3 regions of the Streptomyces sp. NPDC092369 genome follow, and region 3 is predicted to be linked to each of the others. Evidence: riboswitches for the same ligand, from Rfam matches in the RefSeq annotation. Region 3 holds a riboswitch; each other region holds the start of a gene.
What was found. A riboswitch is a leader RNA that binds a small molecule or an ion and turns the genes downstream of it on or off. The one in region 3 is predicted to bind thiamine pyrophosphate.

Region 1 (10,584 bases), on a different contig from region 3:
GAAGACCGTCGTCACGCTCTACTACTACGAGGGCCTCACCCTCGCCGAGATCGGGAACGTGCTCGGCGTCACCGAGAGCCGGGTCAGCCAGATCCACACCAAGTCGGTGCTGCAGCTGCGCGCGAAGCTGGCGAGTTTCGGCCGCTGAGCGGTGGGGTGCCGGTTCTTCGGGCGGGGCTGAGTGACGTCCGTCCCGGCGGAGAGACTCCCGCCCGGGGAGGCACGTCCGTACAGTGGTTGACGTGCCAAGGATTCGAGCGGCCTCCGTGGCCGAGCACCGGTCGATGCAGCGAGCCGCCCTGCTGGACGCGGCGCGGTCCCTGTTGTCCGAGGGCGGGACGGAGGCGCTGACCTTCCCCGCGCTCGCCGAGCGGACGGGGCTCGCGCGCTCGTCCGTGTACGAGTACTTCCGGTCGCGTGCCGCCGTGGTCGAGGAACTGTGCGAGGTCGACTTCCCGGTCTGGGCCGCCGAGGTCGAGGCGGCGATGGAGCGCGCGGAGACGCCCGAGGGCAAGGTCGAGGCGTACGTCCGCCGGCAGTTGGCCCTGGTCGGCGACCGGCGCCACCGGGCCGTCGTGGCCATCTCCGCGAGCGAACTGGACGCGGGTGCCCGGGAGAAGATCCGCGCCGCCCACGGCGGTCTCGTCGCGATGATCGTCGAGGCACTGGCGGAACTGGGCCACGCCCAGCCCCGCCTCGCGGCGATGATGCTCCAGGGCGTCGTGGACGCGGCCGTCCGCCGCATCGAACTCGGCGCGGCGGAGGAGCCGTCGGTGATCACGGACGCGGCCGTCGGCATGGCGCTTCGGGGTGTGCGAGGTTGACCGGCCTTCCTGCCGATCAGGAGTGCTGACCGGGCTTCCTGCCGATCAGGAGTGGCGTCACCCCGCGTACGAAACCGACTCCGGCGGCAGGGGTACGCCCAGTACCGGCAGCAGGCGGGACGGGCCCGTGCGCAGGAGCCATGGTGGGAGCAGGGTGAGCGGGTCCAGGTAGGCGTCGCCTCGGAGCAGGCCCCAGTGGACACAGGTGACCGGGCAGTGCGCGGTCGTCGATTCCACCGTGCCCACCGTCTCGCCTGACGCCACCGCATCGCCCTTCTTCAGCGACGCCCGTACCGGCTCGTAGGTCGTGCGCAAGTCCGTGCCGGTCAGTTCCACGGAGACCACGCCCCGGCCGGCCACCCGGCCCGCGAAGGAGACGCGGCCGGCGGCGACCGCGCGTACCGGGGTGCCCGGGGCCGCGGCCAGGTCCACGCCCCGGTGGCCGGGGCCGTACACCGTCGCCGGTGGCTGCCAGCCGCGTAGGACGGAGGGGCGGGTGCCCACCGGCCAGGCTCGCGCGATCGCCGGAGCCCGCTCGCCCGGAGCGGGGAGCGGTGGCCGGGTGTCCGCTCGGGCCCACGGGGCCAGGAGGACCGTCGCCGAGGCCAGTAGCAGGGCTCCCACCAGGCGCACGTATCGCTTCCACTGCCGTACATCTCGCGTCTCTCGCATGCGGGAACGGTCCCGTGATCCGGCGATCATGGCCGGGATCTGTGGACTACTCACCGGTTGTGGACAGCGGCGTCACCCGGTACCTCCAGGGTCCCGTACACTTCTTCTGGCGATCCGGGTCACCGGGTCGACTTCGCACGCCCCGACACGCGGCCGGCAACGGTCCCTGTCAGCGCCCCTCGGTCCCTCGTGGCACGGCGCATGTGGGCGTCAGGCGCGGAAGCCGTCCGGCATCCGCGGCACAACCGAGAACACCAAGGAGTACGGCCATGGCCGTCGTCACGATGCGGGAGCTGCTGGAAAGCGGCGTCCACTTCGGTCACCAGACCCGTCGTTGGAACCCGAAGATGAAGCGCTTCATCTTCACGGAGCGCAACGGCATCTACATCATCGACCTGCTCCAGTCGCTGTCGTACATCGACCGCGCCTACGAGTTCGTCAAGGAGACCGTCGCCCACGGCGGCACGGTCATGTTCGTCGGCACGAAGAAGCAGGCGCAGGAGGCCATCGCCGAGCAGGCCACCCGCGTCGGCATGCCCTTCGTCAACCAGCGCTGGCTGGGCGGCATGCTCACCAACTTCTCCACCGTCTACAAGCGTCTGCAGCGCCTCAAGGAGCTCGAGCAGATCGACTTCGAGGACGTCGCCGCGTCCGGTCTCACCAAGAAGGAGCTTCTCGTGCTCTCGCGCGAGAAGGCCAAGCTGGAGAAGACCCTCGGTGGTATCCGCGAGATGTCCAAGGTGCCCAGCGCCGTCTGGATCGTGGACACCAAGAAGGAGCACATCGCGGTCGGTGAGGCCCGGAAGCTCAACATCCCGGTCGTCGCCATCCTCGACACCAACTGTGACCCCGACGAGGTCGACTACAAGATCCCGGGCAACGACGACGCGATCCGCTCCGTCACCCTGCTCACCCGTGTGATCGCGGACGCGGTCGCCGAGGGCCTCATCTCCCGCTCCGGTGTCGCCACCGAGGGCAAGGGCGACAAGGCCGCGGGCGAGCCGCTGGCCGCGTGGGAGCGCGACCTGCTCGAGGGCGAGAAGAAGGCGGACGAGGCCGAGGTGCAGACCTCTGCCGAGACCGAGAAGGTCGCCGACGCCGAGCAGGCCGAGGCTCCGGCTGCCGCCGAGGCCGCTGTCGAGGCCCCCGAGGCGCCGGCCGCCGAGGCTGTCGAGGCCCCCGCGGCCGAGGCTCCGGCCGCCGACGCTCCGGCCGCGGACGCCGAGCAGGCCTGACCCGCCAGGGTTGGTGGACGGCGGGGGACGAGGTCATTCGTGACGCCCCCGCCGTTCACCCATAGGTTCGCGATCTACATCTCCGTGTAGATCGTGGATCGGGCAGATCTTCCGACTTCGAGAAAGACTTAACGACTCATGGCGAACTACACCGCCGCCGACGTCAAGAAGCTTCGTGAGCTCACCGGCGCCGGCATGATGGACTGCAAGAAGGCGCTGGACGAGGCCGACGGCAACGTCGAGAAGGCCGTCGAGGCGCTCCGGATCAAGGGCCAGAAGGGCGTCGCCAAGCGCGAGGGCCGCTCCGCCGAGAACGGCGCCGTGGTCTCCGTCATCGCCGACGACAACTCCTCCGGCGTGCTGGTCGAGCTGAAGTGCGAGACGGACTTCGTCGCCAAGAGCGAGAAGTTCCAGGTCGTCGCCAACCAGATCGCCGAGCACGTCGCCGCGACCGCTCCGGCCGACCTGGCCACCCTGCTCGCCTCCGAGATCGAGGCCGGCAAGACCGTCCAGGCGTTCGTGGACGAGGCCAACGCCAACCTCGGCGAGAAGATCGTCCTGGACCGCTTCGCGGCCTTCGCCGACGGCTTCGTGACCGCGTACATGCACCGCACGATGCCCGACCTGCCCCCGCAGATCGGTGTCCTCGTCGAGTTCGACAAGCCGAACGCCGAGGTCGCCCGCGGCATCGCCCAGCACATCGCCGCCTTCGCGCCGAAGTACCTGGCCAAGGAGGACGTGCCGGCCGAGGTCGTCGAGACCGAGCGCCGCGTCGCCGAGGAGACCACCCGCGCCGAGGGCAAGCCCGAGGCCGCGATCGCCAAGATCGTCGAGGGTCGCGTCAACGGCTTCTTCAAGGACGCCACGCTGCTCGGTCAGCCGTACGCGCTCGACCCCAAGAAGTCCGTCCAGAAGGTCTTGGACGAGGCCGGTGTCACCCTGAAGCGCTTCACGCGCATCAAGGTCGGCATCTGAGTCCGTGCCGCGATCGGCGCCCGGCCCCGATAGGGTCGGACGCAGTCGTCCGGTACGCCGTCACGCGCGCGCGTGACGGACGACAGCAGATCTGACGAGGAGGCCATTGCCGAGCATGGGATGCGATCGACACCCCACCGGCAGTGGCCTTCTTTGTATGCGCACGACGTGAAAGAGGCGGGATCTCCCATGACCACCAAGCCCCAGAAGAGCGACGACGGCAAAGTACGCGGCCGGTTCATGTTGAAGCTGTCCGGAGAAGCCTTCTCCGGCGGCGGGGGCCTGGGTGTCGACCCCGACGTCGTGCACAAGATCGCGCGTGAGATCGCGGCCGTCGTGCGGGACGGCGCCCAGGTCGCCGTCGTCATCGGCGGCGGCAACTTCTTCCGCGGTGCCGAACTCCAGCAGCGCGGCATGGACCGGGCCCGCTCCGACTACATGGGCATGCTCGGCACGGTCATGAACTGCCTCGCCCTCCAGGACTTCCTGGAGAAGGAGGGCATCGACAGCCGGGTGCAGACCGCCATCACCATGGGCCAGGTCGCCGAGCCCTACATCCCGCTGCGCGCCGTGCGTCACCTGGAGAAGGGCCGCGTGGTCATCTTCGGCGCCGGTATGGGCATGCCGTACTTCTCCACCGACACCACCGCCGCCCAGCGCGCCCTGGAGATCGACGCCGAGGCGCTGCTGATGGGCAAGAACGGCGTGGACGGGGTCTACGACTCCGACCCGAAGGCCAACCCCGAGGCCGTCAGGTTCGACTCCCTCAGCTACGGCGAGGTCATCACCCGCGACCTCAAGGTCGCCGACATGACCGCGATCACGCTGTGCCGCGACAACAAGCTTCCGATCCTGGTCTTCGAGCTTCTGGCCGAGGGCAATATCGCCCGCGCCGTCAAGGGTGAGAAGATCGGCACCCTGGTGGGTGAACAGGGCGGCCGGGACTGACGGGCAACACCACCCACGGACCCTGACCGGGGGATGGACAATGTCCTGCCGGTCGGGAACCGTGCAGAAAGAAGACGCGACGCAGCCGGCCGCCGCCCCAACAAGGAACCGCAGCCGGGCCTCACTCAAGACACGCAGGAGCAAGTGGTGATCGAAGAGACCCTCCTCGAGGCCGAGGAGAAGATGGAGAAGGCCGTCGTGGTCGCCAAGGAGGACTTCGCCGCGATCCGTACCGGTCGAGCGCACCCGGCGATGTTCAACAAGATCGTGGCCGACTACTACGGTGCGCCGACGCCGATCAACCAGCTGGCTTCGTTCTCCGTGCCGGAGCCGCGCATGGCCGTGGTGACCCCGTTCGACAAGACCGCCATGCGCAACATCGAGCAGGCGATCCGCGACTCGGACCTGGGCGTCAACCCGAGCAACGACGGCAATATCATCCGGGTGGTGTTCCCCGAGCTGACCGAGGAGCGCCGCAAGGACTACATCAAGGTCGCCCGCACCAAGGCCGAGGACTCCAAGATCTCGATCCGCTCGGTGCGCCGCAAGGCCAAGGACACCATCGACAAGCTGATCAAGGACGGCGAGATCGGTGAGGACGAGGGCCGCCGTGCGGAGAAGGAGCTCGACGACACCACGCACAAGTACGTCGCCCAGGTGGACGAGCTCCTGAAGCACAAGGAAGCGGAGCTGCTCGAGGTCTGATGAACGACTCTTCCTGGGGGGCGCCGCCGCAGACCGGGTACTGGGGGCCGTCCGACCAGGGGCCTGTCCAGGGGGCTGCCCCGGCGGGTCCCGCCTACGATGCGCCCAAGGCGCAGCAGACTCGCCCCATGCCCATCGTGCCCGACGGACCCGCGTACGGCGGAGACCAGGATGACGACCGGGGGGCCGCTCACACGGGCGGTCCCTTGTTCCGCGACGAATCGCCGCAGGCGCAGCCCTACGCCGCGCCGCAGAATCCGGAGCCCATGTCCGACGCCCCGCAGCCGGCGCCCCGCCCGCAGAAGAAGAGCGCGGGACGCGACCTGGGTGCGGCCATAGGAGTCGGCGTCGGGCTCGGTGCCGTGATCGTCGCGTCCCTGTTCGTCGTCAAGGCCGCCTTCGTCGGGGTGATAGCGGTCGCCGTCGTCGTCGGCCTGTGGGAGCTGACCAGTCGGCTCCAGGAGCGCAAGGGCATCAAGGCGCCCCTGGTCCCGCTGGCGCTCGGCGGCGCGGCGATGGTCGTCGCCGGGTATGTCCGGGGCGCCGAGGGCGCCTGGGTCGCCATGGCGCTCACATCGCTCGCCGTCCTCGTATGGCGTATGACGGAGCCGCCGGAGGGCTACCTCAAGGACGTCACGGCGGGCATCTTCGCGGCCTTCTACGTGCCGTTCCTGGCCACGTTCGTCGCGATGATGCTGATGGCCGACGACGGGGCCTGGCGCGTCCTGACGTTCCTGGTGCTGACCGTGGTGAGCGACACGGGCGCGTACGCCGTCGGCTGGCGGTTCGGCCGGCACAAGCTCGCGCCGCGCATCAGCCCCGGCAAGACCCGCGAGGGGCTGTTCGGCGCGGTGACCTTCGCCATGGTGGCGGGGGCGCTGCTCATGCAGTTCCTGATCGACGACGGCACCTGGTGGCAGGGCCTGCTGCTGGGCCTCGCGGTCGCGGCCACCGCCACGCTGGGCGACCTCGGCGAGTCGATGATCAAGCGGGACCTCGGCATCAAGGACATGGGCACGCTGCTGCCGGGCCACGGCGGCATCATGGACCGCCTGGACTCGCTCCTGCCGACGGCTCCGGTGGTGTGGCTGCTGCTGGTGCTGTTCGTGGGGTCCGGCTGACGGATCGAACCGCCGGAGCCCCCGCCTGCTCGTCGGGCGGGGGCTCCCGTGTGTTCTACGGGGGTTCTACGAGCAGACGTCCTTGAACTCGTCGGCCGCCTTGTCGATCGCGTCGGAGTCGGGGTGCTCGCCGTGCAGCACGGCCTTGTTGTAGTCCGCGATCGCCTTGTTCAGGTCGCGCACGGCCTTGCCGACCTCGCTGTCGTCGGTCCTTACCTCGATCTCGTCGAGCTGCTGGGAGTCGGGCGTCTCGTGGATCGCCCTGAGGCCGTCGACGAAGTCGTCGTAGGTCCGTGCGCAGTCCAGCGAGTCGCCGAGGGCATCCGGGTCGTCGGGGTCGCACCCGGTGGCGAGCCCGACGGTCAGGGCGACGGCTGCCACGGCGGAGGCGATGGTGGTGATACGGCGTCGGCGGCGGAGGTCGGCGGCCATGGACGGTCCCCTCGTGGAAGGCTCGGGTGCTGCTCTGTGGGCTCCACGATTCCGGGGGGAGGGGTGCCGGGACGATGACGTAGGCACCCGTATCCACAGTGGAGCGGGCTACACCGGGGGATCTGCGACACTGGATGGGTTATGCCTGCACCCGGAGAACTCACTTTCGTAGCCCCGCGCGGAGCCAAGAAGCCGCCGCGGCATCTCGCCGATCTCACTCCCGCCGAGCGCAAGGACGCCGTGGCCGAGGTCGGGGAGAAGCCGTTCCGTGCCAAGCAGCTCTCGCAGCACTACTTCGCGCGGTACGCGCACGACCCGGCGGAGTGGACCGACATCCCGGCCGGCTCGCGGGAGAAGCTGCGGGACGCGCTGCTGCCCGAGCTGATGACGGTCGTGCGGCATCTGTCGACGGACGAGGGCACCACCCGCAAGACGCTGTGGCGGCTGTTCGACGGGACGCTCGTCGAGTCGGTGCTGATGCGGTACCCGGACCGGGTGACCATGTGCATCAGCTCGCAGGCCGGCTGCGGGATGAACTGTCCGTTCTGTGCCACCGGGCAGGCGGGGCTCGACCGGAATCTGTCCAGTGCCGAGATCGTCCACCAGATCGTGGACGGGATGCGGGCGCTGCGGGACGGAGAGGTGCCCGGCGGGCCGGCGCGGCTGTCCAACATCGTCTTCATGGGGATGGGCGAGCCGCTCGCCAACTACAAGCGGGTCGTGCAGTCCATCCGCGCGCTCACCGATCCCGCCCCCGACGGGCTCGGGCTGTCGCAGCGCGGGATCACCGTGTCGACGGTCGGGCTTGTGCCCGCCATCCACCGGTTCGCCGACGAGAGCTTCAAGTGCCGGCTCGCGATCTCGCTGCACGCGCCCGACGACGAACTGCGCGACACCCTCGTCCCCGTGAACACGCGGTGGAAGGTGCGCGAGGTCCTCGACGCCGGGTTCGAGTACGTGCAGAAGAGCGGGCGCCGGCTGTCCATCGAGTACGCGCTCATCAGGGACATCAACGACCAGGCCTGGCGCGGGGACCGGCTGGGCCGGCTGCTGCGGGGCAAGCCCGTGCACGTCAACCTGATCCCGCTGAACCCGACCCCGGGCTCGAAGTGGACCGCGTCCCGGCCCGAGGACGAGAAGGCGTTCGTCGAGGCCATCGCGGCGCACGGGGTGCCGGTCACCGTCCGGGACACCCGTGGTCAGGAGATCGACGGGGCCTGTGGCCAGCTGGCGGCCACCGAGCGGTAATCTTTACTCCGTACGTACATCTTCATATGCGACATCTTCATATCCGACAGGGGAGCGCGACAGCGCTGAGAGTGCGGCAACCGGGCCGCAGACCCTCTGAACCTCGCCCAGGTCATTCTGGGTAGGAAGTTCGGTCATCACTGTGAACAGCAAGAAGTACTGGGCTGCCGTCGTCTGCCTCGGTCTCGTCACGCTCTGCGCGTGCGGATCGTCCGACGGCGGCAGCGGCTCGTCCGCCGGCTCCAAGACCGTCACGCTCGTCAGCCACGACTCGTGGGCCGTCTCCAAGAGCGTGCTCCAGGACTTCGAGACGAAGTCCGGGTACAAGGTGCGGGTCCTCAAGGACGGCGACGCCGGACAGGCCGTCAACAAGGCCATCCTCACCAAGGACAACCCCCAGGGCGACGTCTTCTTCGGCGTCGACAACACCCTGCTGTCCCGAGCGCTGGACAACGGGCTGTTCCAGCCGTACGAGGCCAAGGGGCTCGGCCAGGTCGACAGCGCGTACCAACTCGACGCCGGCAAGCACCGGGTGACGCCCATCGACTACGGCGACATCTGCGTCAACTACGACAAGAAGTACTTCGCCGACCACAAGCTGGCCCCGCCCACGTCCTACGACGATCTGATCAAGCCCGCCTACAAGAACCTCCTCGTCACCGAGAACGCGGCCACCTCCTCGCCCGGCCTCGGCTTCCTGCTCGGCACGGCCGCCAAGTACGGCGACGACGGGTGGGAGGGCTACTGGAAGAAGCTCAAGGCGAACGGCGTCAAGGTCGTCGACGGCTGGGAGCAGGCCTACAACGAGGAGTTCTCCGGTTCCGCCGGCGGCAAGAAGGCCAAGGCCGACCGGCCGCTCGTCGTGTCGTACGCCTCCTCGCCGCCCGCCGAGGTCATCTACGCCGACCCCAAGCCGACGACCGCGCCGACCGGGGTCGCGACGGGCACCTGCTTCCGGCAGATCGAGTTCGCGGGCCTGCTCAGCAACGCGAAGAACACCGCGGGCGGCAAGGCGCTCATCGACTTCCTGGTCTCCAGGGAGTTCCAGGAGGACATGCCGCTGAACATGTTCGTCTACCCGGTGCTCAAGGGGGCGGCCGTGCCCGCCGAGTTCACCGAGTACGGGCCTGCCGCGAAGGATCCCGAGACCGTGGCCCCCGACAAGATCGCCGCCGACCGCGACCAGTGGGTCAAGTCGTGGACGTCACTCGTACTGAAGTAGCCGGCCCCGCGGTTCGCGCGGGCCGTACGGGGAACGCGGCGCGGCTCGGGCTCATGGCCCTGCCCGTCGCGTTCTTCGGCGTCTTCTTCGCCTGGCCGGTCGCCGCGATCGTCGCGCGCGGCCTCAAGGTCGACGGGGTATGGCAGTTCGGCCGGATCGTCGACGTCCTCGGGCAGTCCGACATCCGGCACGTGCTGTGGTTCACCACCTGGCAGGCGCTCGCCTCCACCGCGCTCACGCTGGCGATCGCGCTGCCCGGCGCTCACGTGTTCGCCCGCTACGACTTCCCCGGCAAACACGTCCTGCGCGCGGTCGTCACCGTCCCCTTCGTGCTGCCGACGGTCGTCGTCGGCACGGCGTTCCTGGCGCTGGTCGGGCGCGGCGGACTCCTCGACGAGCTGTGGGGCGTACGCCTGGACACGACCGTCTGGGCCATCCTGCTCGCGCACGTCTTCTTCAACTACGCGGTCGTCGTACGGACCGTGGGCGGGTTGTGGGCGCAGCTGGACCCGCGGCAGGAGGAGGCCGCCCGGATGCTCGGCGCCTCGCCGCTGCGGGCCTGGCGCAAGGTCGTGCTGCCCGCGCTGGCGCCCGCGGTGGCCGCCGCCGCGCTGATGGTCTTCCTGTTCACCTTCACCTCCTTTGGGGTGGTGCAGATCCTCGGCGGACCGACCTTCTCCACCCTGGAGGTGGAGATCTACCGGCAGACCTCCGAGATCTTCGACCTCTCCACGGCCGCCGTCCTCACGATCGTGCAGTTCGTCGCGGTCGGCGCGATCCTCGCCGTGCATGCCTGGACCGTACGGCGGCGGGAGACCGCGCTGCGGCTGGTGGACGCGTCCGTGACGGCGCACCGGCCGCGCGGGGCCCGGCAGTGGGCGCTGCTGGCCGGTGTCCTCGCCACCGTCCTGGTCCTCCTCGTGCTGCCGCTGGCCGTGCTGGTGCAACGCTCCCTGGACGCCCCGGACTTCGGCTACTACCGGGCCCTCACCTCCGACGACGGCGGGACCTTCCTCGTCCCGCCGATCGAGGCGGTCGGCAACTCCCTCGGATACGCCCTCGCAGCGACCGGGATCGCTGTACTGATCGGAGGTCTCGCCGCCGCGGCCCTCGCCCGGCGGGACGCCGGCCGGCTGGTGCGGGGCTTCGACGCGCTGCTGATGCTGCCGCTCGGGGTGTCCGCGGTGACCGTCGGGTTCGGC
Region 2 (10,584 bases), on a different contig from region 3:
CACGAGACCGGTCCGTACGGCGACACCACGCACCCGGGTGATGTCGCCGTACCCGTCGAGGAGGCGGCCGAACACCCCGACGGGTACACACCGACCCGGCGCGACCTGCCCGTCATCAACCGCGGTGACACGCTTCAGGTGCCCGTGGACCCCGCCTCGCTGGCCGCCCAGGACCGCGAGGAAGGCGCCGCGGGACCGCTGTTCGTCGTCGGTGACGTGCACGGCTACCTCGACGAACTGTTGGCCGCCCTCCAGGAGCGGGGCCTGATCGACTCCGCGGGCAACTGGAGTGCGGGCACCGCCCGGCTGTGGTTCCTCGGCGACTTCACCGACCGCGGTCCCGACGGCATCGGCGTCATCGACCTCGTGATGCGGCTGTCCGCCGAGGCGGCCGCGGCCGGCGGCTACTGCAAGGCCCTCATGGGCAACCACGAGTTGCTGCTGCTCGGCGCCAAGCGGTTCTCCGACACCCCCGTCAACTCCGGCGCGGGCACCGCCACCTTCCAGGCGGCCTGGCTGCTCAACGGCGGCCAGAAGACCGACATGGACCGCCTCCAGGACCACCATCTGCAGTGGATGGCACGCCTCGACGCAGTCGAGGAGGTGGACGGCTATCTCCTCGTCCACTCGGACACCACCGCCTACCTCGACTACGGCGACTCGATCGAGGCGGTCAACGACACCGTCCGCGAGACCCTCACCCGCAACGACGCGGACGAGTGCTGGGACCTGTTCCGCAAGTTCACCAAGCGGTTCTCCTTCCGCGACGAGGGCGGCGCGGACGCCGTGCGCTCGCTGCTGGACACCTACGGCGGCACCCGCATCGTGCACGGGCACAGCCCGATTCCGTATCTGCTGGGAGAAGTCGGCTCCGAGGAGAACGAGGAGGAGCCCCGGCCGTTGGTCGAGGGACCGCACATCTACGCCGACGGACTGGCCATCGCGATGGACGGCGGCGTGACCATGGCCGGAAAACTGCTGGTCCAGCAACTGCCGCTGGAAAACTAGACGTTCACGGGGCACGCAGCCCCCCGCGCGGCGACCACCACGAACAGCGCAGGCCAGGGCGCAATTTCTGGAAACCCCCTGTCACCCTGTGCCGTCGCCGCTCTACCATCGGCTTATCCGTAGCAGGCTCCCCTCCGTTTCTGCCCGACGGCTCGTTGGCATGCGAGCCCCAAGCCCTACGGAGCATCGGGGGATGCACATGAACAGCGTTCCGCAGCACCTGCACAGCGAGGACCGCCAGGAGTACGAGCGGATCCTCGACGAGGCGCTGCGCTCCGCCCCTACCCGCCCGGAACTGGCCGCTGTCGGACAGCGGCTGAACCCCGAACAGCTGCGCACCATGGCGCTGAACGCCACCGCCCTCATCACGGTGGCCGCCGCGACCGAGTACCAGCACTACGTGAAGGTCCGCGAGGAACTGCGCCAGCCGGCGTCGTCCACCCCGTCGTCCACCCACGAGACCGGCTCGGCCGAGTCGGGCGTGGGCGCGATGGGGCTCGCCACCACCCTGGGAGAGGCAGCCGAAGGGGCGGGCGCCGTCGCCGTCGCCGCGGTCCTCACTCCCGTCCTCGCCGGCACGGCCGCGGCGATCTTCCTGCTCGTGGGCTACATCCTCAAGATGATCACCCCCGAGCCGGCCTTCGCCCAGACCATGCTCACCGCCGGATGGGTGTTCGGCGCCATGACCGCGGCCGCGATCCTCGTCGCCGCCGTCGGGCTGCTGCTCACCGCACTGCGCAACAGGCCCTCGCTCGAGACCGGCCTCTACGGCGAACTCGGCGAGGAGGTGACCCGAGCCAGGGAAGCCTGGCGCGAGGCCCTCCTGGAGCGCGGCATCCTGCCCTTCCTGCGAGACGCGCTGGCCGACCCCGGCACCGCCGTGGCCCTGCACCCCACGGCACCGTCGGCGCCGACCGGCCGTATCCCGCACCTCGGCTACGACCGCCCGGGTTTCAGCAGTCCGGACGACGGCCCGGCCGCCGGTCCACGCCCGAGCTTCACGAGCCCGGACTACACCAGTCCGGACTTCGGAGGCCCGGACCACCAGCCGGAGTAACCCTCGGCTTGCGCCCTCCGCCTCGACATACCCCTTCGGGGGAGCGCAAGCCGAACACCCGTTCTGTCGGCCGAATGACCGACAGCCGCGCACGAGAAGCGTGGGCACGGTCGACGCGAGCGTCGCTCACGCCGTGGTAGGAACAGGCAGTGGCCGATACACGGATCACTGTGGTGATCGCCGACGACCAGGAACTGGTACGCACCGGGTTCGCTCTGATCCTCGGGGCGCAGCCGGACATCGACGTCGTCGGGGAAGCCGCCGACGGTGTCCAGTGCGTCGAACTCGCCCGCCGGCTGCGCCCGGACGTCGTGCTGACCGACATCCGCATGCCCCGCCTCGACGGGCTGGACGTGGTGCGGCAGCTGGCGGGACCGGGAGTGGCCGATCCGCTGAACGTGGTACTGATCACCACCTTCGACCAGGACGACTACGTACGGATCGGGCTGCGGGACGGGGCGTGCGGGTTTCTGCTCAAGGACGCCTCGCCCGGGCTGTTGGTGGAGGCGGTGCAGGCCGCGGCCCGGGGGGACGCGCTGGTGTCGCCCGCGGTGACGGTGCGGCTGCTGCGGCGGCTGGAGGAGAACGAGCGGGGGTCGGCGCCGGAGGACGCGGGGGTCGGCGGGCTCAGCGGGCGGGAACTGGACATCGTGCGGCTGGTCGCGGTGGGGCGGACGAATCAGGAGATCTGTGACGAGCTGTTTCTGTCGCTGTCGACGGTGAAGACGTATCTGGCGCGCATTCAGGCCAAGCTCGACGCCCGTAACCGGGTGGAGGTCGCCGCGTGGGCGTGGGAGCACGGGGCGGTGCACCGGCCCCGGTGACGGCCGGCGGGTCAGCGCCCGGGCCGGTCGGCCTGGAGGGTGCTGTCGGCAGGCACGGCCAGAGGGAAGGCGGCCTGGACCTGCCAACCGCCGTGGGGGAGGGCACCGGTGCTGAGCGTGCCGTCCAGGGCCTCGACGCGTTCGCGCAGACCCAGCAGACCGAAACCGCCGCGACCACCGGCGGGTACGGCGGCCCGGTGACCGGGCACGGTGTTGGTGACCGTCACCTCCAGCCAGGCACGGTCGACGTCCAGGTGGACGGTGGTGCGGGCGCCCGGGGCGTGGCGGCGGACGTTGGTGAGGGCCTCCTGGACCAGCCGCTGCACGGAGACTTCGACCTCGGGACTGAGCCGGGCGGTACGGGCCGCCGCCGTGACCTCCAACTGGGCCGGTGTGCCCCCGCCCGCGGCGGTGGAGTGGGCGGAGACCAGGTCGGCGAGTTCGGTGAGCAGGTCGCCGGGGCGCAGGGCCGCGTGGTTGTCCTCACGCAGGACGCGCACCAGGCGGCGCATCGACTCCAGGGTCTCCGTCCCCGACCGGGTGATCTCGCGCAGGATGGGCTCCACCTTGTCGGGGGCGGTGGCCTTGATGGTCAGCGCGGCGTTGGCCTGGACGATGATGCCGGTCATGTGATGGGCGATCAGGTCGTGCAGATCGCGGGCCAGTGCCAGGCGTTCGGCCTGGCGTACGTCGTGCACGGCGCGTTCCCTGCGGACCTCCAGGGAGCGGATGGCACAGCCGATGACGACGCAGATCGCCAGGGCGATGGTCAGGACGTAACCGCCGGCGGCGAACGCCCCGCGTGATCCGCTGCGCAGCGGCACCGCGAGAATCGCCACGGTCACGGTGAGGGTGTACGCGGTCGCGAGCCCCGGCCGCCAGGCGTGCCCCGTGGTGTGCACGACGAGGACGAGCAGCCCGGCGGTCTCCAGCGCCCCCCACCACTCCAGGCCGGAGGGCTCGACCATGGTCCAGACGGTCGTCGCGAGCGAGATCGCCACCGCGGCGACGACCCGCTTGACCAGTCCTGCCGAGCGCGGCAGACCGAGGGCGAGCAGCCCGACCAGCGGACCGGTGACGTACACGGGCAGCCAGGTGGTGGGCGACCCGTAGGGATCGGCACATCTGTCGAGCAGGGCGAGGTCCGCGGCCCAGGTGAGCACGAACGCGATCAGACTGCTGACCTTGAGCAGCCGACCGGCGGCCGGGTTGAGCAGGAGTTTCCAGTCCACGCGGTTCAGCGTAGGAGCGCGGATCCGATCCGGTGTCGGCCGAATGACCGACAGGCGGGTGGGGGTCGGGCCCGGACGGTCGGCCCCGGTCGGCGATCGGCAGGAGGCCTTCATCGAAGGCAGCTTCAGTCCTGGGTCGGCAGTTGCGACTCCTCCCTTTCCGGCAGTGCGATGATCGCGATGCTCTCCGGCTGGGCCACGGCCAGGCGGGTGCCGTCCGGGTGCAGGGCGGCGACGGGCGTCGGAATGTGCGTGACCCCGTAGCTGCCGTCTCTCCGGGGCACCTCCACCGTGGGCCATTCCGCCACCACGGCACCCGTCGTGACATCGATCAGCCGGGGATGCCCGTACAGCGAGACGACCGTGTCGCCGCGCGCGATCAGAGTGCCGACGCAGAAATCGACCCGGCTGCGATGGATCCACCGGCTCGCGGAGAGCGACCAGACGCCCAACTGCCCTGGGCTTGTGACAAGGAACCCCTCGTCGTCGTGAGCCGGCTCCCCGGTCGCCACAGCCATGCGGTCGCCATCGAGCCAGCAGGCCGAGACGACCTCATCGTCGATGCCCGCGTCCGAGGGCAGCACACAATTGCCGTCGAGCACGGCAGGGTCCGTCAACGCACCTGCCAGGTCGAAGACTTCGACAATCCCGTACGGATGCCAGAATCATCCGGCCGACAGCAGGTGTCTCCCGTCCGGGCTCACTTCCAGTCGCGAGTGGAAGACGTCCTTCGGATCGCGTTCGCCCTCGGTGAGCCGCTCTCCCGACTCCGCGTCCTCGATCTCCAGGACGTTGTACTCCTCCGGGCAGTGCACCAGAACCTCGCGGCCGTCCCGCAACACCCCCAGCGCCACCGGATAGTCGAAGACATCGGCCTGGTAGTAACTGCGGTTCAGCTCACGGACGAGCCGGTCACCCTCGAGCAGCAGGGCCTTGGTACCGCGCTCGGCGTAGACGACGGAGTAGCGGCCGGACGGGGAGACGACGCTCCGGTCGAAGGGAAAGCTACGGACGACCGGGCCACTGTGCTCCACGCCGTCCGGACCCCAGCGGCGACCACCACCCACCACGTCGACCAGATCATCGCCGTCCCACGCCAGCGACTGTGCCTCGGCCGTCACCTTCACAACGATCAAGACTCCGCCTCCCCCTCGTCCCCGAACGCACGATGGCGCTGTCCCGAAGGCACTCGCCCTCCGGGACAGCGCCAATCCACGGACGTCAGTCCGCCAGCGGCAGGTACACGCGGTTCCCGCTCGCCGCGAACTCCTTCGACTTCTGCAGCATCCCCTCAGCGACCTCCTCGGCGGTCGCCCCGGCCGCCGCAGTACCACCGAACTGGGCTGTGATGCTCTGACTGATCTTCATCGAGCAGAACTTCGGCCCGCACATCGAGCAGAAGTGGGCCGTCTTGGCCGGCTCCGCCGGGAGCGTCTCGTCGTGGAACTCCCGTGCCGTGACCGGGTCCAGGGCGAGGTTGAACTGGTCCTCCCACCGGAACTCGAAGCGGGCGTCGGACAGCGCGTCGTCCCAGTCCTGCGCGCCGGGGTGTCCCTTGGCGACGTCGGCGGCATGGGCGGCGATCTTGTAGGTGATGACGCCGGTCTTGACGTCGTCACGGTTGGGCAGACCGAGATGCTCCTTGGGCGTGACGTAGCAGAGCATCGCCGTCCCCCACCAGGCGATCATCGCCGCGCCGATGCCGGAGGTGATGTGGTCGTACGCGGGCGCGACGTCCGTGGTCAGCGGGCCGAGCGTATAGAACGGAGCTTCATCGCAGATCTCCTGCTGAAGGTCGATGTTCTCCTTGATCTTGTGCATCGGGACATGTCCCGGGCCCTCGATCATGGTCTGTACGTTGAAACGCTTCGCGATCGTGTTGAGTTCCCCGAGAGTCCTCAACTCCGCGAACTGCGCTTCGTCGTTGGCGTCCGCGATCGAGCCGGGCCGCAGTCCGTCGCCCAGCGAGTACGTGACGTCGTAGGCGGCGAGGATCTCGCACAGCTCCTCGAAGTTCTCGTACAGGAACGACTCCTTGTGGTGCGCGAGGCACCATGCGGCCATGATCGAGCCGCCGCGCGAGACGATGCCGGTCTTGCGGTTGGCGGTCAGCGGGACGTACGGGAGGCGCACGCCCGCGTGGACCGTCATGTAGTCCACGCCCTGCTCGGCCTGCTCGACGACCGTGTCCTTGTAGATCTCCCAGGTCAGCTCCTCGGCCCGGCCGTCGACCTTCTCCAGCGCCTGGTAGAGCGGCACCGTGCCGATGGGGACGGGGGAGTTGCGCAGCACCCACTCGCGGGTGGTGTGGATGTTGCGGCCGGTGGACAGGTCCATGACCGTGTCGGCGCCCCAGCGGGTCGCCCAGGTCATCTTCTCGACCTCCTCCTCGATGGAGGAGGTGACCGCGGAGTTGCCGATGTTGGCGTTGACCTTCACCAGGAACCGCTTGCCGATGATCATCGGCTCGATCTCCGGGTGGTTGACGTTGGCCGGCAGCACGGCGCGGCCCGCCGCGATCTCCTCGCGGACCACCTCGGGCTCGACGTTCTCCCGGATGGCCACGTACTCCATCTCGGGTGTGATCTCGCCCCGTCGCGCGTAGGCGAGCTGTGTGACCGCGCTGCCGTCGCGGCTGCGGCGCGGCTGGCGCGGTCGGCCGGGGAAGACCGCGTCGAGGTTGCGCAGACCGCCCCGCGGCGAGGTGTGCTTGATCCCGTCGTCCTCGGGGCGGACGGGACGACCCGCGTACTCCTCGGTGTCGCCGCGGGCGATGACCCAGTTCTCGCGCAGTGGCGCCAGTCCTCGGCGGACGTCGGTGTCGACGAACGGATCGGTGTACGGGCCGGAGGTGTCGTACAGGGTGACCGACTGCCCGTTGGTGAGGTGCACCTGACGGACCGGCACGCGCAGATCGGGGCGCGAGCCCTCGACATACCCCTTGTGCCAGCCGATGGACTTCCCGGTCTCCGTGGACTTTTGGCCCTCTATGGGCTGTTCGTCCTGGCTGGAGACAGGCGTGCGTGCGTCCTTGATGGTCATGAGACCTACTCCCTACGCCGGCATTACCCGGTAACAGGTTCAGCGGTCGACGCAGCGGCTTCCGTCTGTCGACGCTTCGTGTGAAACATCACTCGACTCGAACTTCGTCGACTGACGTTCCACGTGAAACATCGCTGGGACGGAGGTCAGCGCCCTCTCAGCCCGGTGCTCCGAGCTCCCGCGTGTGCAAAGGTGCCTCCACGCTAGCGTCAATTCGGGCGCGGTGAACAGAGGGCCTCTTTCGTTCTTGCGATGATCGGGCGGTGACCACCACGAATCAGCCTCCCTACCCGCCACCGGACCCGCGCCGCGGCCCGGGCCCCGGTCGTGGCCCCGGTCGCGGCCCCGGCGGGGGCCGTGGATACGGCGGGGGTGCAGGGCACGACGGCGCCGCCAGGGGTGACGGGGGCGCCGACAGCCGGGGGTACGGCGACGGCAACAGCCGTGGATACGGCGGTGGTTTCGACCCCAATTCGGGTGACGACTTCAGCGAAGGTTCTGGAAGCCTCTTCGGCGGAGGGCAAGGCCCCCGGCCCAACTCGGGCGACGGGCGCGGTCAGCGGCCCCCCTCGGGTGGCGGGCCCGACCGGAGACCCCACTCGGACGCCGGGCACGGCCACGGTCATGGCGCCGGGGACGACCATGGTCACGGCGCCGGGCACGACCACAGTCCCGGCCAGGGTCCAGGTGACGGGCACGGGCACGGGCATGAGCCCAATCCCGGCGATGGACACGGGCACGGCTCCGGCTCCGGCGGGGGTCACGGGCACAGTCACAGCCACGGCCCCGCGGCCCCCGTCTCCAAGCACCTGCGCAAGGTCATCGCCGCGATCCTGATCCCGTTCACCGCGGCCGTGGTGGTCGGGCTCGTCGTGCTGTGGCCCGGTGGCGCCCCCGCGCACGAGCGCACCGGCGTCGGCTTCGACCGGCAGACCCAGCAGGCGACGGTCACCAAGATCCAGAGCGTGAGCTGCAAGTCGGTGAACGCCTCGTCCGGGTCGTCGACCGGGGACACCTCCACCGCCGAGGGCAGCTCCGCCCAACAGGAGGAGGACGGCACCTGCAAGAAGGCGACCATCCGCGTCGACACCGGCAAGGACAAGGGCCGCGCGTTCACCGAGATCGTGCAGCCGGACCAGTCCCGGCAGTTGCACAAGGACGAGAAGGTCGTCGTCGCCTACGAGCCCTCGGCGCCCAAGGACCTGCAGTACTCGGTCACCGACGTGAACCGCCGGATCCCGATGGGCGTGCTCGCCGGCATCTTCGCGCTCGCCGTCGTGGTGGTGGGGCGGCTGCGCGGCGTCATGGCCCTGGTCGCGCTGGCGATCAGCTTCATGATCCTGAACTTCTTCATCCTGCCCGCGATCCTCCAGGGCTCGAACCCGCTGCTCGTGGCGGTGATCGGGTCCAGCGCCATCATGCTGATCGCCCTCTACATGTGCCACGGCCTGTCCGCCCGGACATCCGTGGCGGTGCTGGGCACGCTGATCTCCCTGGTGCTGATCGGCGTCCTGGGCTCGCAGTTCATCGGCTGGGCCGCGCTCACCGGCAACACCGACGACAACACCGGGCTGATCCATGGCCTGTATCCGTCGATCGACATGAGCGGTCTGCTGCTCGCGGGCGTCATCATCGGCTCGCTCGGTGTCCTCGACGACGTGACGGTGACCCAGACCTCGGCGGTGTGGGAGCTGCACGAGGCCAACCCCTCGATGGGCTGGCGCGGACTGTACCGAGCGGGCATCCGGATCGGCCGCGACCACATCGCGTCCGTGGTCAACACGCTCGTCCTCGCCTACGCGGGCGCCGCGCTGCCGCTGCTGCTGCTCTTCTCCATCGCCCAGAGCAGCGTCGGGGCGGTCGCCAACAGCGAGTTGGTGGCGGAGGAGATCGTGCGCACCCTGGTCGGCTCGATCGGCCTGGTCGCCTCGGTGCCGGTCACCACGCTCCTGGCGGCCCTGGTGGTCTCGGCGGACCGCCCGACGGCGGAGAAGGCCGGAGCGACGGCCACGGTGGCGCCCACGGGCCCGAGCGGCCCGGCGCCCGCCCCGAACCACGTGACCACCGACACCGCCCCCATCCAGACCCGCACCGGACACGGCCGCCGCCGCAAGCGCTGAGCGGCCGAGAAACACGGCCTTCGTAGGCAGGCCGAGCGGACGGGCGGGGCTGGTGGGGCTGGTAGGGCTGGGGGGCTGGTGGCGCTGCCACGACGGTCGCGGGCCCTCCGCCGGCAGGCAGCAAGGGGGCAGGGGACGGAGAAGAAGCGTTACTGCACAACCCCGGAGCGCCGCACTGTCCGAACGCTTGCCACCCACCGCACGCCCCGACCCCGAGACACCCGATCAGCCCGCGCTCTGCTCCTCCGCCAGGATCCGGTCCAGCGCCTCGTCGAGATGAGCGTCGAAGTCGGCGAGCGAACCCTCCTGGCCCAGCGGCACCAGCTTGTCCGTGCGGTCGAGGAAGGCGATGACCGGCGCCGTCGACGACCGGAACAACGCGTGGTCGCCGCCGACCTGAAGCCGGATCAGCAGCTCGCCCAGGGAGTCGGGGTCGGCGGGCGAGACCCGTACGTCCCCTTCTCCGGTCGGCCGGCCCACCCCGTCGATCAGCAGCTCGCGGCCGAAGGCCCACGTCACCGGGGCGTCACCCGGCAGATGGAAGGTCAGCCGCACGGCATAGGGATCGCAGGATTCGTAACTCAGCTCCACCGGGATACGGAAGGAGAGCTCCTCGGAGACGAGGAAGCTCATCATGACCTCTGCCTGTACGGACTCGCGCATCGCCTACCCCGTCACTACCCCGTCATATGCCACCGATTGGCCAGGAATGATCGCTCTGACACTGCTGGCATCTTGCTTAAAGTAGGCGACAGATCACAAGGAGTGAGTTTTCAGATACTGATAGAGATCGCCAGGGACCCCAGCAACCGCCCTACTTCGCTCTGCAGTTGCCGGGTCGCGGCCGCCAGCCGATCGGCCTGGTGCGAGGGCAGGGAAATGGCCATCGTGGCCGCCGTCGCACCCACCGTGATGGGGATCGCGGCGCAGACCGTGCCCAGCGCGTACTCCTGCCGCTCGACGACCGGCTCCATCCGCCGCGTCCGTTCCAGCCGCCTCAGCAGGGTGTGGTCGTCACGGACGGTGTACGGGGTGATCGACTGCACGGGGTAGCGCCTGAGGTGGTCGCGGCGGGCGTCCTCGTCCAGTTGGGACAACAGGCACTGCCCGATCGCGTGCGCGTGCGCGGTCTCGCGGAAGTCGGCCCATTCCTCGACTGCGGGATTGCCCGGGGTGTCGGATACGCACATGACCTCGATCTCGCCGTCCCGGTACACCGCGTAGTACACGGGCACGCCGATCTCGTCCCGCCAGTGGGCCAGCGCGTCGACGATCGTGCTGCGACGTTTCTGCTGGGCCGC
Region 3 (10,584 bases):
GGCGGCTGGTCGCATCCGGGCGGCGGGCTCGCGCATGCGGGCATGTCGGGCGCGCTGGTGGCCGGACTGATCGTGGAGGGACCGGAGTTCCGGGGCTCGCAGTGAGGTGAGCCCCGGAAGGCAGCGCTGCTGAGACGTCAGAAACGGTACTGCTGCTCGTCGTACCCGTGCTGCTGCTGGCCCTGGCCGTCGTGCTGACCCTGGCCGCTGTCTTGGTAGCCGTACCCCTGCTCAGGCGGGAGTTCGCCGCCGTAGGACTCGTCGGTGCGCTGCTGCGGGACCCACACTCCGTTGCCCGGGGTGTCCGTGCCGTAGCTGGTGTTGCCGTACTGGTCCTGGCTGTAGCCCTGCTGCTGGCCGTACTGGTCGTAGCCGGCGTCGTACCCGCCGCCGTAGGCCTGGGTGCCGATGTACGGGTCGGAGTAGGCGGCGTACTGCTGCTGCCCTGTGGTGTCGTAGCCGTACTGCTGCTGGTCGTAGCCGGAGTAGTCGTACGCGTAGTTCTGGTCGGCGCCCTGGGCGGCCGTCGCGTACTGGTCCTGGCCGGGGTAGGCGCCGGACTGGTCGTTGTTGTTGGCGGCGGCGTACGCGGCGTCGCTGTAGACACCGTAGGAACCGGTGTCGTCGGGCAGCGGCTGCGGCTCGTAGACCGCGGTGGACTCGGCGGCCGTGGGCTGCGCGGAGCGGGCCGGTGCGAAGACGTCGTCGCGGTCGAAGTCGTCGGCGTCCTGGCGGTAGGCCGCCCGCTCGTCGCCGTAACCGCCGTCCCCGTAACCGCTGTCGGCCGACTGCAGGTCGGAGACCTCCAGGTTCGGGTCCAGGTCGGGCTCGCCGCGGCGGCGCTTGGAGTCATCACCGGCGCCCGGTCGGCTGACCGCCCAGCCGGAGGCGAAGCCGCGGCGGAACGACAGCGTGACGTAGGTCTGCCCGACCGCGAACGCGGCGGCACCCAGTCCGATGACGATGACCGAGGGGATCAGCACCCCGAGCACGACGCCGAGGAAGCCGACGAAGGCGAGCAGTCGCCAGCGCAGCCGCGCCTTGTACTGCAGCAGCACCTCGCCAAGAAGCCATAGCGCGACGATGCCGAACGCGATGTAGAGGACCGTCCAGCCCATGTACGCCCCTCTCCCAGTGGCCGCTACGCAGTGTGTCGTATGTCTGTGCGGCCGGTCTAGGCCCGCGGGGGGTGGTGCAGGCCCAGGTTTTCGTAGATTTCCAGGGACGCCGTGGAGTTGTTGAGCGTGATGAAGTGCAGTCCTGGCACGCCTTCGTCCAGCAACCGCGCGCAGAACTCCGTGGCGAATTCGATCCCAATGGAGCGTACAGCGGCCGGATCGTCTTTTGCTGTGAGGATCCGCTCTTTCAGGACGGAGGGGATCGCCGCGTTGCTGAGCTGTGGAAGCCGTTCGAGCATCTTCACGCTGGTGACCGGCATCACCTCGGGGATGACGGGGGTGGCACAGCCTGCGGCGGCCACCCGGTCGCGCAGGCGTAGGTACGACTCCGGTTCGAAGAACATCTGCGTGATGGCGTAGTCGGCGCCGGCCCGGCACTTGTCGACGAAGTGCTCGACATCACTGTCCCAGTCGTCGGAGCGCGGGTGCATCTCCGGGAAGGCGGCGACGCCGACGCAGAAGTCGCCGGACTCCTTGATGAGCCGCACCAGTTCGGCCGCGTAGGTCAGGCCCCGCGGGTGCGGCACCCACTCGGCCATGGGGTCGCCGGGCGGATCGCCGCGCACCGCGAGGATGTTGCGGATCCCCGCGTCGGCGTACTGGCCGATGATGTTGCGCAGTTCGGCGACGGAGTGGTTGACCGCGGTGAGGTGGGCGACCGGGGTGAGCGTGGTGTCGGCCTCGATCTGCTGGGTCTCCTTGACGGTGCCCGCGCGGGTGGAGCCGCCGGCGCCGTACGTCACGGAGACGAAGTCCGGGGCGACCGCCTCGACCCTCCGCAGCGCGCCCCACAGGTTCCGCTCCCCCTTGGGGGTCTTCGGCGCCGAGAACTCGAACGAGTACGTCGTCTTGCCGGACGCCAGGATGTCGCGCACGGTGCGTGCGTGGTCCGTCCTGGTGGATGCGGTTCCGAGAGCCATACCCGCAGGTTAACCAGGGGGCGGCGGTCACCCAACCGGATGCCGGATATTTGCCCGGATTGTCTGCCGGTTGTCCACCCATCGGACAACCGAACGGACACCCGGGCAGGCAATCGGGCGGGCGACCGGGCAACGGCCGGGCGGCCCCGCGGTCTCCCGCGGACCACCCGTCCCCTCACGCCTCCCGCAGCCGCTTCGCGAACTCCGCCGCCGCTGCCCCGGGATCGTCGGCCTCGGTGATCGCCCGCACGACGACCACCCTGCGGGCGCCGGCCGCCAGCACCTCGTCGAGGTTGCCGAGGTCGATGCCGCCGATGGCGAACCAGGGGCGGTCTGTGCCGAGGGCGGCGGTGTGCCGGACCAGGTCGAGTCCTGGGGCGTGCCGGCCGGGCTTGGTGGGGGTGGGCCAGCAGGGGCCGGTGCAGAAGTAGTCGACGCCCTCCTGGACGGCGGCGGCCTCGGCCTCCGGCTCCGCGTGCGTGGAGCGGCCTATGAGGACGTCGTCACCGAGGATCGCGCGGGCCGCGGGGACCGGGAGATCGCCCTGGCCGAGGTGGAGGACGTCGGCACCTGCGGCATGGGCGACGTCCGCGCGGTCGTTCACCGCGAGGAGCCTGCCGTGCCGGGCACAGGCCTCGGCGAGGACCGCCAGGTGCTCCAGTTCCTCGGCCGCCTCCATGCCCTTGTCGCGCAACTGCACGATGTCCACGCCGCCTGCCAGCACGGCGTCGAGGAACTCCGGCAGATCGCCCTGGCGCTTGCGGGCGTCCGTGCAGAGGTAGACACGGGCGTCGGCTAGCTCTGCGCGTGCGGTGTCGGACATGTGCGGGTCCCTCCCGGGGTTCGGCGGCATGCGGTGCGGAGCGGCGACCGTCGGACGAGGTCGCCGCCGCGCACCGAGGCCGCGGTCGGCCACGGCCGTGGCCCCTTGCCCGCCCCGGCCCGTCGGTCAGTAGTGCCCGTCAGACGGCGAGCGCCTGGGCGCGGCGCTTCACCTCCGTACCGCGGTTCTCGGCGAGGGCCTGTGCGGGGGTGCCGGGCAGGCTCGGGTCGGGCGTGAAGAGCCACTCCAGCATCTCTTCGTCCGTGAAGCCGTCGTCCCGCAGCAGCGTCAGGGTCCCGGTCAGGCCCTTGACGACCTTCTGCTCGACCGTGTCGATGAAGGCGGCGGGGACGTGCAGCGCGCGGTTCTCACCACGGCGTACGGCGATGAGCTGGCCGTCCTTGACCAGCTGCCGCACACGCGTCACCTCGACGCCGAACTGCTCGGCGATGTCGGGGAGCGTGAGCCACGCGGGGACGAGAGCATCGATCTTTGCGTCAATCTCGGTCACGACGACAAGCCTGCCATCCCGGACTGACAGTCGGAAGCCAGCCGCCTTCCACCTGCGGTTTTCCAACGGCCTCGGGCCGACGCACTCTCCGGACCGACACAGCTCCGGACCGGCGCGGCTCCGGACCGACGCACTCTCCGGACCGGAGCTGCTCCGGACCGGCAGGACCCCGGAAAGGGCAGGACCCCAGACCGACACGGCCTCAGACCGACACGGCCTCAGACCAACGCGGCCTCAGACCAACGCAGCCTTCAGCGGGCGCCCCGCGTCCGCGAGTAGTCCCGGGTCCATCTCGGCCCCCGCCTCGATCAGCCGCCGCCCCTGCGCCAGGTCCCGCGGCCTGCCCACCGCCAGCAGGGCGACCAGGCGGTTCTCGCGCAGCCAGCACACCGACCAGGCGGGTCCGGACGGGTCGCCGCGCCACAGCAGCGTGTCGGCGGACGGGTGGTGGCCGGCGTACTGGACGAAGCGGCCGAACTGCTCCGACCAGAAGTACGGGACGGGGTCGTACACCACGGGCGCCTCGCCCACGATGTTCGCGGCGACCGTGCGCGGGCCCTGGAGGGCGTTGTCCCAGTGGTGGACCAGCAGGCGCTCGCCGTACCGCCCCGAGGGGAAGGACGCGCAGTCGCCGACCGCGTAGACGTCCGGCGTGGAGGTGCGCAGGCGGTCGTCGGCGAGGACCTCGCGGTGGGCGCCGAGTGCGATGCCGGAGCCGGTGAGCCAGCCGGTGGCGGGACGGGCGCCGATGCCGACGACGACCGCGCCCGCGGGCAGCCGGGAGCCGTCGGAGAGGACCACCTCCCCGGGCTCGACGCGCTCCACGCGTGCGTGCGTACGCAGCGTGACGCCCGCGTCGGCGTACCAGGCGGCCATCGGCTCCGCGACCTCGGCGGGCAGCGCGCCCGCGAGCGGCCGGTCGGCGGCCTCGACGACGGTCACCGCACAGCCCGCCTCGCGCGCGGCGGTGGCGAACTCCGCGCCGATCCAGCCCGCGCCGACGACCACGATGTCGTGCTGCCGGGCGAGCACCGGGCGCAGCCGCTCGGCGTCGTCCAGGGTGCGCAGCAGGTGCACGCCGGGCACGCCGTCGGTGCCGGGCAGCCGGATCGGTTCGGCGCCGGTGGCCAGGACCAGGACGTCGTACGGGACCGGTCCTGCCTCCGTGTCCAGTTCCCGGTCGGCGGGGCGGACGCCCAACACCTCGCGGCCCAGGCGCAGTTCGATGCCGAGCGCCTCAAAGTCGACGTCGAAGGCGGAGCCCTCGGCCTTGCCCAGCAGGACGGCCTTGGACAGCGGCGGCCGGTCGTAGGGCTGATGGGGTTCGGCGCCGAGCACGGTGACAGCGCCGGTGAAGCCCTGTTCCCGGAGGGCGACCGCGGTCTGCACCCCGGCCATGCCCGCGCCGACGACGACCACGCGCCGCTTCGGTGACGCGCCCTCTTCCCGCGTCCGCTCGCTGTCCCGCGTCTGCTCGCTCACCTGATCACCATAGACACCTGACAAATCGTCAGTCAGGAGTCGTGCTCAGTGACCTGCTCCACAACACTCGTCCCGCTGCCCGCCGCCGACTCCCATTCCCAGGTCTCCTCAAGGCGCACGCGCCCGTCCCGCGTCTCCACCACCGTCGACACGCAGTGCCCCGAGGCCGTCGTCCCGTCCGTCCTCAGCTGCACGTACCGGAAGTCCAGCCGGTCACCTGACCGAGTGCCCACGAGGTGCCCGCGCACGACGTCGCCGCCCGCGTACTCGGCCCAGATCTCGCCGTCCTTCTCGTGGTAGGTGAAGCGGGTGCGGGTACCCACCTGACCTGCGGACTGGTCGGCGACGGGGGCGAGGACGAGGCCGTCCAGCGAGCGGGCCATGGCGGAAGGCTCCCTTACAGAGGCGCGGAATCAAGGGCTAGGCTGGCCAACGTACAAGCACTCGCGGGAGCCCGGACGCACCGGGCTGAGAGGGAGGCTGGCGGCCTCCGACCGTACGAACCTGATCCGGGTCATGCCGGCGAAGGGAGGGGCTGGACGCCCATGTCGTCACGTACGTCAGACGTCCTCGTCATCGGGGGCGGAATCATCGGCCTGGTCACGGCGTGGCGGGCCGCGCAGCGCGGCTTCGCGACGGCCGTCGTGGACCCCGAACCCGGCGGCGGGGCCGCCCAGGTGGCCGCCGGCATGCTGGCCGCCGTCACGGAGCTGCACTACGGCGAGCAGACCCTGCTGGGCCTGAACCTCGCCTCGGCCCGCCGCTATCCCGACTTCGCGGCCGAGCTGACCGACCTCACCGGCCACGACCTCGGCTACCGCCGCTGCGGCACGCTCGCCGTCGCGCTGGACGCCGACGACCGCGCCCATCTGCGCGAACTGCACGCCCTGCAACGGCAGTCGGGCCTGGAGTCCGAGTGGCTGTCGGGGCGCGAATGCCGGCGCCTGGAGCCGATGCTCGCGCCGGGCGTGCGCGGGGGTCTGCGTGTCGACGGCGACCACCAGATCGACCCCCGGCGCCTGGCAGGCGCGCTGGTGACCGCCTGCGAGCGGGCCGGCGTGACCTTCCACCGCACCTGGACCGAGCGCCTGCGGGTCGTACGGGACCGGGCCGCCGGGGTCACCACCGCGGACGGCACCGAACTGGACGCGGACCAGGTCGTGCTGGCCGCCGGCAGCCTCAGCGGGCGGCTCGCGGGGGTGCCGGACGAGGTGCTGCCGCCGGTGCGCCCGGTGAAGGGCCAGGTGCTGCGGCTCACCGTGCCGCGGCGCTACGCGCCCTTCCTGAGCCGTACCGTGCGCGCGATGGTCCGCGGCAGCCACGTCTATCTGGTGCCGCGCGAGAACGGCGAGCTGGTCGTCGGCGCCACCAGCGAGGAGCTGGGCTGGGACACGACGGTCACCGCGGGCGGGGTGTACGAGCTGCTGCGGGACGCGCACGAGCTGGTCCCCGGCATCACCGAGCTGCCGCTGACGGAGACCCGCGCGGGACTGCGCCCCGGCTCCCCCGACAACGCCCCGCTGCTCGGCCCGACCGCCCTCGCCGGGCTGCTGCTGGCCACCGGGCACTACCGCAACGGCGTGCTGCTGACCCCGGTCACCGGCGACGCCCTGGCGCACGCCCTCGCCACCGGTGAACTCCCGGACGAGGCCCGCCCCTTCACCCCGAAGCGTTTCGCGCTCCTGGAGCAGCCCGCATGAACATCTCCGTCAACGGGGAGTCCCGGGAGTTCGCTCCCGGCACGGCCCTCGACACCGTCGTACGCGCCCTCACCCCGGCCCCCTCGGGAGTGGCCGCCGCCCTGAACGAGACCGTCGTCCCGCGCGGGCAGTGGTCCTCGACGTCCCTCGCCGAGGGGGACCGCGTCGAGGTCCTCACCGCCGTCCAAGGAGGCTGACCCATGGCCGACGACCCCTTCGTCCTCGGCGGTACGTCCTTCACCTCCCGCCTGATCATGGGCACCGGAGGCGCCCCCAGCCTGGACGTCCTGGAACGGTCGCTGGTGGCCTCCGGCACGGAGCTCACGACGGTCGCGATGCGCCGCGTGGACCCCTCGGTGCACGGCTCGGTGCTGTCGGTCCTGGACCGGCTCGGCATCCGGGTGCTGCCCAACACGGCCGGCTGCTTCACCGCGGGCGAGGCCGTCCTCACCGCCCGCCTCGCGCGCGAGGCGCTCGGCACCGATCTGGTCAAACTTGAAGTCATCGCCGACGAGCGCACCCTGCTGCCCGACCCGATCGAACTGCTCGACGCGGCCGAGACCCTGGTCGACGACGGCTTCACGGTGCTGCCCTACACGAACGACGACCCGGTCCTCGCCCGCAAGCTGGAGGACGTCGGCTGCGCGGCGGTCATGCCGCTCGGCTCGCCCATCGGCTCCGGGCTCGGCATCCGCAACCCGCACAACTTCCAGCTGATCGTCGAGCACGCGCGCGTGCCGGTGATCCTGGACGCGGGCGCGGGCACCGCCTCGGACGCGGCGCTCGCGATGGAGCTGGGCTGCGCGGGTGTGATGCTCGCCTCGGCGGTGACCCGCGCGCAGGAGCCCCAGCTGATGGCCGAGGCGATGCGGCACGCGGTGGAGGCGGGGCGGCTGGCCCGCCTCGCGGGGCGCATTCCCCGGCGCCATTTCGCGGACGCCTCGTCCCCGACGGAGGGGCTGGCGCGGCTGGATCCGGAGCGCCCCGCGTTCTGAACACACGTTCGAGCATGGCCGGAATCCGGTGGGACGTCCGTCACAGCTCGGCTGCAGTAACGCCCCGAAATCGCCCGAACCGAGAGGCCTGTCGGTCCCGGCTCGTACACTCACCTGCGTGGATACGACCCTTCAGGACCCTCTGGTCGGGCAGGTGCTCGACGGGCGCTACCGCGTGGACGCGCGGATCGCGGTCGGCGGGATGGCCACGGTCTACCGGGCCGTGGACACCCGCCTCGACCGCGTGCTCGCGCTGAAGGTGATGCACCCCGCGCTCGCGGCCGACGTCTCGTTCGTCGACCGGTTCATCCGCGAGGCCAAGTCGGTCGCCCGGCTGGCCCACCCGAACGTGGTGCAGGTCTTCGACCAGGGCGCCGAGGGATCGTACGTCTATCTCGCCATGGAGTACGTCGCCGGCTGCACCCTGCGCGACGTGCTGCGCGAGCGCGGGGCGCTGCAGCCGCGCGCCGCCCTGGACATCCTGGAGCCGGTGCTGGCGGCGCTCGGCGCCGCGCACCGCGCGGGGTTCGTGCACCGGGACATGAAGCCGGAGAACGTGCTCATAGGGGACGACGGCCGGGTCAAGGTCGCCGACTTCGGGCTCGTCCGTTCCGTGGACACGGTCACCAGCACCACCAACGCCGTCCTCGGCACCGTCTCCTACCTCGCGCCCGAGCAGATCGAGCGCGGCACCGCCGACCCCCGCGTCGACGTGTACGCGTGCGGTGTCGTCCTGTACGAGATGCTGACCGGCGAGCGCCCGCACTACGGCGACTCCCCCGCCACCGTCCTCTACAAGCACATCCACGAGGACGTGCCCCCGCCCTCGGCCGTCGTGCCGGGTCTGGCGTACGAGCTGGACGAGCTGGTCGCCACGGCCACCGCCCGCACCCCCGAGCTGCGCCCCTACGACGCGGTGGCGCTGCTCGCGCACGCCCGTGAGACGCGCGCCGCCCTCCGCGAGGACCAGCTCGACGCGATCCCGCCCCAGGCGCTCACGACGGACCGGGACATCGCCGAGGACCGTACGAGCGTGATCCCGCGCTCGCTGACCGTGCCACGCCGGCTGCCGGTGAACGAGGACGAGGAACGGCGGGACCTGCACCACACCAGCGTGCTGGCCTCGCCCCCGCCCCTGCCGCCCAGGCGGCGCACGGGCCGCGGTGTCCGGCGCGGGCCGCTCGCGATCGTCGTCGCGATCCTGCTGGTCCTCGGCGTCGGCACGGGCCTCTGGTACATCAACTCCGGCCAGTTCACCAAGGTCCCGGCGGTGCTGGCGAAGACACAGGTCCAGGCGAGCGAGCAGCTCAGCGACGCCGGTCTGGACCTCGGGTCGGTCAAGCACGCCTACAGCGACACGGTGAAGCGGGGCACGGTCATCAGCACGGACCCCGTGCCCGGCACCCGGATCCGCGACAACGCCTCGGTGTCCCTGACGATCTCCGACGGCCCGGAGATCGTGCCGGTCCCCTCGCTGAAGGGCTACGCCCTCGACAAGGCGAAGGCCCGGCTGAAGACGGACGGCCTCGAACCGGGCATGGTCACCCGGGAGTTCGACGACGACGTCCCCAAGGGTGCCGTGATCTCCACGGACCCGGCGGAGGGCACCGAGCGGCACGCCGGCGCGGCGATCGCGCTGAAGGTCAGCAAGGGCAGCGCGGTCGACGTCCCGGACGTCACCGGCGAGGACTTGGACGACGCGAAGGCCGACCTGGAGGAGGCGGGCCTGAAGGTCGAGGTCGCCGCCGAGCGGGTCAACTCCGAGTACGACGAGGGCCAGGTCGCCGCGCAGACCCCGGAGGCCGACAGCCAGGCCGGCGAGGGCGACACGGTGACGCTGACCGTGTCCAAGGGCCCGGAGCAGGTCGAGGTCCCGGACGTCACCGGCGACAGCGTCGACGACGCGAAGCAGGCACTGGAGGACGCCGGCTTCCAGGTCGACGAGGACCGTGGTCTGCTCGGCCTGTTCGGTGACACCGTCAAGAGCCAGTCCGTGGAGGGTGGGGAGACGGCGCCCAAGGGGTCGACGATCACCATCGAGATCCGCTGATCATCGCGGGCGGCCCGGCGCAGGACGAGGGCCGCCCGCCCAAGGACGCGGTGCCGGAACGGGTCGTACCGCATGACACCCTGGACCGGTGAAGAGCCCGTTCCCCTCCCGCAACCCCGTCGGCGGTCACGTGCCCGTGGCCGGCGGTCTGAACTCCGTAGGGCTGTCCTACGCCCGTGAGGTGCAGGCCGAGACCGTGCAGGTCTTCGTCGCCAACCCGCGCGGCTGGGCCACGCCGGACGGCAATCCGCGCCAGGACGAGGAGTTCCGCGCGGCCTGCGAGGCCGAGTCGATCCCGGCGTACGTCCATGCCCCGTATCTGATCAACTTCGGCTCGCACACCGAGGCCACCGCCGAGAGGTCGGTGGAGTCGCTGCGGCACTCGCTGCGCCGGGGGCGGGAGATCGGGGCGCTCGGCGTGGTCATGCACACGGGCAGCGCGACCGGGGGCCGGGAGCGGTCCGTGGCCCTGCGTCAGGTGCGCGAGCACATGCTGCCGCTGCTCGACGAACTCACCCACGACGACGACCCGTTCCTGCTGCTGGAGTCGACGGCCGGACAGGGTTTCTCGCTGTGCTCGCGGACCTGGGACTTCGGGCCGTACTTCGAGGCGCTGGACGCGCACCCGAAGCTGGGCGTCTGCCTGGACACCTGCCACATCTTCGCGGCGGGCCACGACCTGACCGGCCCGTCCGGCATGCACCAGACCCTCGACCTGCTGGTGGACACCGTCGGCGAGGGCCGCCTCAAGCTGATCCACGCCAATGACTCCAAGGACGTCGTGGGCGCGCACAAGGACCGGCACGAGAACATCGGCTCCGGCCACATCGGCGAGGAGCCGTTCCGCGCGCTGACGACCCACCCGGCGACCGAGGGCGTTCCCCTGGTCATCGAGACACCCGGCGGCAAGGAGGGCCACGCGGCG

Region 1: it holds a riboswitch for thiamine pyrophosphate, as region 3 does, so the genes downstream of both, ACIQI8_RS17750 (thiamine ABC transporter substrate binding subunit) here and thiO (glycine oxidase ThiO) in region 3, are expected to answer to the same signal.
Region 2: it holds a riboswitch for thiamine pyrophosphate, as region 3 does, so the genes downstream of both, thiC (phosphomethylpyrimidine synthase ThiC) here and thiO (glycine oxidase ThiO) in region 3, are expected to answer to the same signal.

Annotation. Positions count from the first base shown of each region.
Region 1 covers NZ_JBIVQP010000003.1:188,520-199,103, reverse strand. Annotated here, with positions in the region: gene whiG (RNA polymerase sigma factor WhiG) at 1-148, shown strand, start outside; gene ACIQI8_RS17795 (TetR/AcrR family transcriptional regulator) at 267-824, shown strand; gene ACIQI8_RS17790 (murein hydrolase activator EnvC family protein) at 882-1,496, opposite strand; gene rpsB (30S ribosomal protein S2) at 1,766-2,731, shown strand; gene tsf (translation elongation factor Ts) at 2,870-3,706, shown strand; gene pyrH (UMP kinase) at 3,896-4,654, shown strand; gene frr (ribosome recycling factor) at 4,802-5,359, shown strand; gene ACIQI8_RS17765 (phosphatidate cytidylyltransferase) at 5,359-6,480, shown strand; gene ACIQI8_RS17760 (hypothetical protein) at 6,547-6,912, opposite strand; gene rlmN (23S rRNA (adenine(2503)-C(2))-methyltransferase RlmN) at 7,054-8,160, shown strand; TPP riboswitch at 8,199-8,306, shown strand; gene ACIQI8_RS17750 (thiamine ABC transporter substrate binding subunit) at 8,303-9,382, shown strand; gene ACIQI8_RS17745 (ABC transporter permease) at 9,436-10,584, shown strand, end outside.
Region 2 covers NZ_JBIVQP010000005.1:228,880-239,463, forward strand. Annotated here, with positions in the region: gene ACIQI8_RS29355 (metallophosphoesterase) at 1-1,008, shown strand, start outside; gene ACIQI8_RS29360 (hypothetical protein) at 1,202-2,065, shown strand; gene ACIQI8_RS29365 (response regulator) at 2,215-2,889, shown strand; gene ACIQI8_RS29370 (sensor histidine kinase) at 2,901-4,121, opposite strand; gene ACIQI8_RS29375 (hypothetical protein) at 4,247-4,738, opposite strand; gene ACIQI8_RS29380 (hypothetical protein) at 4,787-5,257, opposite strand; gene thiC (phosphomethylpyrimidine synthase ThiC) at 5,343-7,163, opposite strand; TPP riboswitch at 7,156-7,355, opposite strand; gene ACIQI8_RS29390 (YibE/F family protein) at 7,427-9,283, shown strand; gene ACIQI8_RS29395 (SsgA family sporulation/cell division regulator) at 9,509-9,946, opposite strand; gene ACIQI8_RS29400 (IclR family transcriptional regulator) at 10,057-10,584, opposite strand, start outside.
Region 3 covers NZ_JBIVQP010000002.1:447,171-457,754, forward strand. Annotated here, with positions in the region: gene ACIQI8_RS11660 (phytoene desaturase family protein) at 1-105, shown strand, start outside; gene ACIQI8_RS11665 (hypothetical protein) at 138-1,118, opposite strand; gene metF (methylenetetrahydrofolate reductase [NAD(P)H]) at 1,175-2,098, opposite strand; gene thiE (thiamine phosphate synthase) at 2,274-2,921, opposite strand; gene ACIQI8_RS11680 (Rv2175c family DNA-binding protein) at 3,061-3,432, opposite strand; gene ACIQI8_RS11685 (NAD(P)/FAD-dependent oxidoreductase) at 3,667-4,914, opposite strand; gene ACIQI8_RS11690 (hypothetical protein) at 4,947-5,297, opposite strand; TPP riboswitch at 5,351-5,462, shown strand; gene thiO (glycine oxidase ThiO) at 5,460-6,614, shown strand; gene thiS (sulfur carrier protein ThiS) at 6,611-6,811, shown strand; gene ACIQI8_RS11705 (thiazole synthase) at 6,815-7,609, shown strand; gene pknB (Stk1 family PASTA domain-containing Ser/Thr kinase) at 7,728-9,659, shown strand; gene ACIQI8_RS11715 (deoxyribonuclease IV) at 9,748-10,584, shown strand, end outside.